Regions from separate parts of the Pseudarthrobacter sp. S3 genome, predicted to be linked through region 2. Evidence: riboswitches for the same ligand, from Rfam matches in the RefSeq annotation. Region 2 holds a riboswitch; the other holds the start of a gene.

Region 1 (3,295 bases), 430 kb from region 2:
CCACTTCGAACCGGCACGACTGCCTGAACGCCACGAGCATCGCCGCACGTTCATCCGCGGAAGCGCTCCGGCCGGCCTCGTCAGCCAAGGCGATGGCGTCGCGGGTGGCCTGCGCGAAGTCCTCGTCAGCGTAGGCCCGCAGCCAGTCGGCATAGGGGTGTTCCTTCGGTGCACCGGCGGCCAGGAACTCCGCGTGGAGGGTCTGTCCCACCTCGGCGTACAACCAGAAGCACGGCAGCACCGCAGCGACGAGGACCGCGTAGCTGCCGGAGGCCGAGGCTGCCAGCAGGTGGTCCACGTAGGACTTGGTGACTGGGCCAAGGGCGGAGTCCACCGTCCTGGTGCTCAGCCACGTGCGGTGCAGCTCGGATTCGACCTCAAGGCATTGCCGGGCAGACTTTGCCCAGAACGTCTGCGCGGCTTCCGTGGGCGCCAGCGCACTGGCCCGGGCCAGGACCCGCGAATAGCCGTTCAGGTAGATGGCGTCCTGCGCAAGGTAGTAGCCGAACTCTTCCTCAGCCAACGTGCCGCCCGCCAGGTCGCGGATGAAATCCAGCCCGTAGATGGCCGCAAGATCCGGCGCCGACGCCCGCTGGAGCGTCTGGGCGAATTCGCCGGCTGCCGGAACCTGTTTCATGTGGTGGAAGTGGTTGATGGGGCCGTGGCCACCGCCCACCTCCAGCTGATCAGCGGCCTGCAGTGCGCCGACCAGCCAAGGCTTCACTTGCCGTAGCGCGGATTCCCAGTTCCCCAGCCTGGCCTGGGCCGTAGCCATAGCCGACGACAACGAGCAGCCGGTGCCGTGGCTGTTGCGGGTTGGGATCCTGTCACCGCTCACTTCCACTACCTCCTGGGCGAGCAGCCCGGCGGCGTTGACCAGGGCATCCGGGCACGCACCGCCGTCGAGATGGCCGCCCTTGACCAGGACCGTGGCACCGGCCGCGGCGGACAACCGCTGCCCCTGTCCGAGCGCATCAGGCCAGTCCCGCGCCTGCGGCTCCCCCACCAGGATGGCCAATTCGGCCAGGTTGGGGGTGATCAGGTCAGCGAGCGGGAGCAGCTCCCGCAGAGCTGCCTCGGCAGACTCCTGCAGCAGCCGGTCACCGCTCGTGGCCACCATCACCGGATCGAGAACGACGACGGCGGGACGCGCCTTTTCCAGCCAGTCCCGGACCACGCCAATCACCGCAGCATCGCCGAGCATGCCGATCTTGACCGCATCGATGGTGATGTCGTCGCTGATGGCGTCCAGCTGCTGGCCCAGGAAGGATGCCGGCGGCACGTGAACCGCCTGCACCCCCTGGGTGTTCTGGACTGTCAGTGCAGTGATGGCCGCCATGCCGTAGCCGCCAAGAGCCGCAATGCTTTTGAGGTCGGCCTGGACGCCCGCGCCGCCTGACGGGTCCGATCCGGCAATGGACAGCACCCGCGGGACGTCACGCAGCACCTGGACGTTGCCAGACCGGCCTGGCGCAGGCCGGACCTCACCCTGGTTTGCTGAGATATCCGGCAGAACCGCCGCGGGCGTTGCAGGAGGAAGGACAGAACTTGAAGCCAAAGGAGACATCCCTTCGCCGGTGCTAGCCGGACAGGTTCAACGGGTGTGGATCTCAGCCGGCTCTCTGCGCGGCACCCCGTGTCAGTCACCAGCCTAGCGTCCCTCGGGATTTAACGCAGGACGCCCGGACGCAGCCTGTGATTCACAGACACGTCCGGGCGCCGTTGTAGAGGCTTGCCCTGCTGCTTCGTTAGAGCTCCGAGGCCGGAACCCCAACACCGAGGATGATAGGCGCGTTGATGGCCGCAGGCTTCTCAGCCACCTTGACGGACTCCGGGGCCTTGGCGGCGTGGGAGTGTCCAGCGGCAGCCGCCGGACCGGCTTCGTGATGCTCCACAGACGTGGCGTTGGCTGCGCCCTGGGCACGGCTGGCGCTCCGGTTCCGCCGGGGACGGCGGGCGAGGGGCGCCTCGGTGTGGTCGGAGTAATCCTCCTCCGCCACTGCCGGCTGGTGCTGACGGGCAGGTTCGCCCGGTTGGCTTGCAGCTGCCTGGACTGCGGACGGCTCGTTTTCCACGACAGGGGCTGGCTCGCCAAGGTGGGCGAAGGCCTCCGCGAGGCGGTCAAGCGTCAGGGCCGGTGCGTGCGGCTGGTCCTCGTGATGGGCCACGAACGGCAGCACCACCTGCTCGCCGCCGAACGTCAGCACAGCGGCCGGACGGCCATTGGAGTCCATCTCGGGCCGCGAAGCCGGCACTGGTGCAGCCGGAGCTTGTCCCGCCGCAGCTGATGCGCGAGCCACTTCGTCGTCGTGCACGTGCGCAGCGTGGGCTGCGGCCGCAATGTTCGCAAGCGCGGCCCGCGTGGCCTCGGCCTTGGCGTGGCGCTCGGCGTCACTGGGTTCCGGGTGGACCGTGTGGATCTGCACCGGCGCTGCCGGTGCCGTTTCCAGTTGCTGGCCGCCACGTCCGCGGCGGCGCTTCCGGTCAGTGCGGCCACCCGGCTGGCTGTCCGAGCGCTGGCTGTCCGGGCGCTGGCTGTCGGTGCGCATGGTGTCAGCGCGCATGCTGTCACCATGCTGATCGTTGATGCGCGGTTCCTGCCGGCTGTCCACCCGCTGCACGTGGTGCACATGGTGCTCAGCGGCTACGGTATTGGCGCGGCGGTGCTCTACGGGGTCGTCGTGGGTGACGATTCCGCGGCCTGCACAGGATTCGCACTGCTCCCCGAAGACTTCCAGGAGTCCGGTACCCATGCGCTTTCGCGTCATCTGCACGAGGCCCAGCGACGTCACTTCTGCAACCTGGTGCTTGGTCCGGTCACGGCCCAGGCACTCCACCATGCGGCGAAGAACCAGGTCCCGGTTGGATTCCAGGACCATGTCTATGAAGTCGATGACGATGATGCCGCCGATGTCCCGTAGCCGGAGCTGCCGGACCACTTCTTCAGCTGCCTCGAGGTTGTTCTTGGTGACGGTTTCTTCGAGGTTGCCACCGCTGCCGGTGAACTTGCCGGTGTTGACGTCCACTACGGTCATGGCTTCGGTGCGGTCAATGACCAGCGAGCCGCCCGAAGGCAGGAAGACCTTACGTTCCAGGGCCTTGTGGATCTGCTCGTCGATCCGCCACGCGGCGAAGATATCCTGGTCCTTGGTCCACTTTTCCAGGCGGCCCACGAGGTCCGGGGCAACGTACGTGACGTAGGCCTCGATGGTGTCCCAGGCCTCTTCACCCGAGACAATAAGCTTGGAGAAGTCCTCGTTGAAGACGTCACGGACCACCTTGATGGTGAGGTCCG
Region 2 (3,295 bases):
CCCTGCTGCGGATGGTGGCCCTGCGGATACTCACCGTGGAGACCTGTGCGGTGTTGTCCAGCCCGAACTCCCACACGTAGGCGGAACAAAGCTGCCCGGCCAGGAGGCTGCCGGCTCCTTCGCTGATGACCTCAGGGTGCAGCGGGATCCGGCCGTCCGGGGCGTAGAACGTTTGGCCGCGGCGCCGGGTCTCTGCATCCAGCACGCCGCCGGGGCGGACAAAGGACGGCACATCAGCGATGGCATAGAGCACGCGGTAGCCAGCGTCCGCGCGCTCGATGAACAGCGCCTGGTCCAGGTCAGTGGAGGACGCCGGATCGATGGTGAGGAAGTCCACCTCTGTCAGGTCAGCGCCCGGCAACTCGTGTGCGGCCACCGCCGCTTCCGCGTCCCGGACCGCCTCCGCCGGGTAGGTTCCGGGAAGTTCCAGCTCGGTCCGCAGGGCGCTCAGTGCCGCCGCGAGCTCGTTGGTCTGCTCGTGGACATTGGGGGCCAACCGATGATGTGACACGAAAATCAGGTTAGCCCGATTTGCATGGATCGTGCACGCCCACGGTCCGCCACGCGGGGAATTGTCAGGATGCGCCTGCGTCCAGGGCCGCCACGAGTGCTGCAGCCGCCGCTGCGGGATCGGGGGCCTCGGTGATGGCACGCACCACCACAATCCTGCCGGCACCGGCCTCCACTACCTGCTCCACGTTGCCAAGATCGATGCCTCCGATGGCAAACCAGGGCAAGGTGGCCTGGGCGCCGCCGGCAGCGCGGACTGCTTCGGCAGCGTACCGCACCAGCTCAAGGCCGACGCCGGCCCGGCCGGGCTTGGTGGGAGTGGCCCAGACCGGTCCGACGCAGAAGTAGTCCAGGCCGCGTTCGGACGTCAGCCCGCCGGACAGCCGGATGGCGCCTTCGATCTGTTCGGCGGTGTGCGTGGACAGCCCGACCGCTGTGGGTGCCCCAAGCAGGGCGCGGGCGGAAGCGACCGGCAGGTCTTTTTGCCCGATGTGGAAGACGGGGGCGCCGGACAGCATAGCGACATCTGCACGGTCATTGACGGCCCATAACTTTGCGTGGCGTTCGGCCGCGGCCTGAAGCACGGCCAGCAGCTCCAGCTCCTCCGCCGCCTCGATCGCCTTGTCGCGGAGCTGGATGATGTCGACGCCGCCGGCAAAAGCCGCGTCCACAAACTCGCCAAAGTCGCCGCGGTCACGGCGTGAGTCGGTGCAGAGGTACAGCCGGGCGCTGTGCGGGAGGCCCGGGCCTATGCCGCCGGTGGGATCTGTTGAGATCGAGGATTCGGGTGTGGAAGAGCTGGCTGAGGGCGTGCCTGCAGCGGCGAAGGATTGCGAGTTCATGGAAACCAGCCTAATTCCCCTAAACTGGGCAGGTACTGCGGGAGCCCGTTGCAGCCGTCACAAAGCGGCCGGGCTGAGAGGGCGTCAGAGCCGACCGCTTGACCTGATCCGGCTAGTACCGGCGTAGGGAAGGAACCATATGCCCCCCGCAATAAGCAGCCCGCCTGAGACTGCATCATTCCGACCGGACCCGGTGCTGCTCGCCGACGTGGCGGTCATCGGCGGTGGAGTCATCGGCCACGCCATAGCCTGGGAGGCCCGGCGGTCCGGCCGTTCCGTTGTGCTGATCGATGACGCGCCCGGGAGAGGCGCCAGCTGGGCAGCCGCCGGCATGCTGGCACCTGTAAGCGAACTCCACTATCAGGAGGGAGACCTCCTGGAGCTGATGCTTGCATCCTCCGGCCTGTGGCCCGGTTTCGCGGCAGACCTCGCCCTGGCAGGGGCTGGCGAGACCGGATACCTGACGACGCCGACCCTCGCCATCGGCGCGGACGCCGCGGACCGCAGGGCGCTGATGGACCTCCGGGCCGTACAGCAGGCCAGCGGCCTGGTGGTGGAACCCCTGACTGTCCGTGAGGCCAGGTCCAGGGAATCCCTGCTCAGCCCGGCCATCTCCTGTGCCCTGGACATCCCCGCAGACCATCAGGTGGATCCACGGAAGCTGGTGGCGTGCCTCCAGGAAGTCCTGGCCGTCCACGAACCGGGAGCAGAAACCGCCGTGGCCGGTGCCCGCGGGGGATTCGCCGTTGACCAGCGGGCCGCTGCCGTTCTTTGGGAGGACGGACGCATCTGCGGCGTGGCGCTCGCTGACGGCGGAACTGTCCACGCCGGGGAGACGATTGTGGCCAACGGATTGGCGGCGGGGTCGCTGGAAGGCCTGCCTGCTGGGCTGCACCTGCCCCTGCGACCCGTCTACGGTGACATCCTGCGCCTTGCTGTTCCGGAGCACCTGCGTCCGCTCCTCACCTCGACAGTCCGCGGAATAGTCCATGGTGTGCCGGTCTACATCGTTCCCAGAGGGGACGGCACGGTGGTGATCGGGGCGACGCAACGGGAGGACGCGCTCGCCGGGACAGGCGATGGTGCTGTCTCGGCCGGCGGCGTCTACCAGTTGCTGCGTGACGCCCAGGTCCTGGTGCCGGCCGTCTCGGAGCTTGAACTCCTGGAATGCACGGCACGGGCAAGGCCGGCGACCCCGGACAACGCGCCGCTCCTGGGCCGCGTACCGGTTTCCGCACCAGGAACGGGAAACCAGGAGAGCATGGAGAACATTGCCGGGCTGATTATTGCCACCGGGTTCTTCCGTCACGGAGTGCTCCTTGCTCCGGCGGCGGCAGCGATCTGCCGGGAATTGCTCGACGGCCGGACGGATCCTCGTTGGTGGGCGCTCAACCCGGCGCGCTTTTCAAGACAGCACCGCACAACCGGCACACAGTCCCCACCCAAGGACATCAGCAACATGAAGGACCTCGACCCTCAGAAGGAATCAGCATGAACATCACCCTCAACGGCTCGCGCCATTCCGTGGCGGACGACGCCTCCATCACCACCCTTATCAGTCAGATCACAGGCCGCCCCCTCGCAGCCAACGGTCAGGCGACAGACGGGCAGAAACTCGGCGTCGCCGTCGCCCATAACTCCGAAGTAGTACCCCGCAGCCAGTGGTTCGTCACGGCGCTCGCCGAAGGTGACGACGTCGAACTGGTCACAGCAGTCCAGGGAGGCTGACACCATGACAGTAACTAGCAACATCAGCTCACAGAACCTGCCCGAAGCCGCTGACAGGCTGATGATCGACGGCTTCGAGCTCGGCTCCCGCCTCATCATGGGCACCGGGGGAGCCCCGAGCCTCGACGGGTTGGGCGCTGCCCTGCTGGCGTCCGGAACCGAACTGACCACCGTGGCCATGAGGCGCTATTCGCCAGCCGAATCGGGGTCCCTTT

What was found. A riboswitch is a leader RNA that binds a small molecule or an ion and turns the genes downstream of it on or off. The one in region 2 is predicted to bind thiamine pyrophosphate.
Region 1: another riboswitch for thiamine pyrophosphate. It lies ahead of thiD (bifunctional hydroxymethylpyrimidine kinase/phosphomethylpyrimidine kinase); the one in region 2 lies ahead of thiO (glycine oxidase ThiO).

What each region holds. Positions count from the first base shown of each region.
Region 1 covers NZ_CP189583.1:2,524,522-2,527,816, forward strand. The annotation lists gene thiD (bifunctional hydroxymethylpyrimidine kinase/phosphomethylpyrimidine kinase) at 1-1,567, opposite strand, end outside; TPP riboswitch at 1,550-1,647, opposite strand; gene ACQCSV_RS12120 (Rne/Rng family ribonuclease) at 1,749-3,295, opposite strand, start outside.
Region 2 covers NZ_CP189583.1:2,955,441-2,958,735, reverse strand. The annotation lists gene ACQCSV_RS14130 (RNB domain-containing ribonuclease) at 1-511, opposite strand, end outside; gene thiE (thiamine phosphate synthase) at 576-1,352, opposite strand; TPP riboswitch at 1,380-1,499, shown strand; gene thiO (glycine oxidase ThiO) at 1,492-2,847, shown strand; gene thiS (sulfur carrier protein ThiS) at 2,844-3,080, shown strand; gene ACQCSV_RS14110 (thiazole synthase) at 3,085-3,295, shown strand, end outside.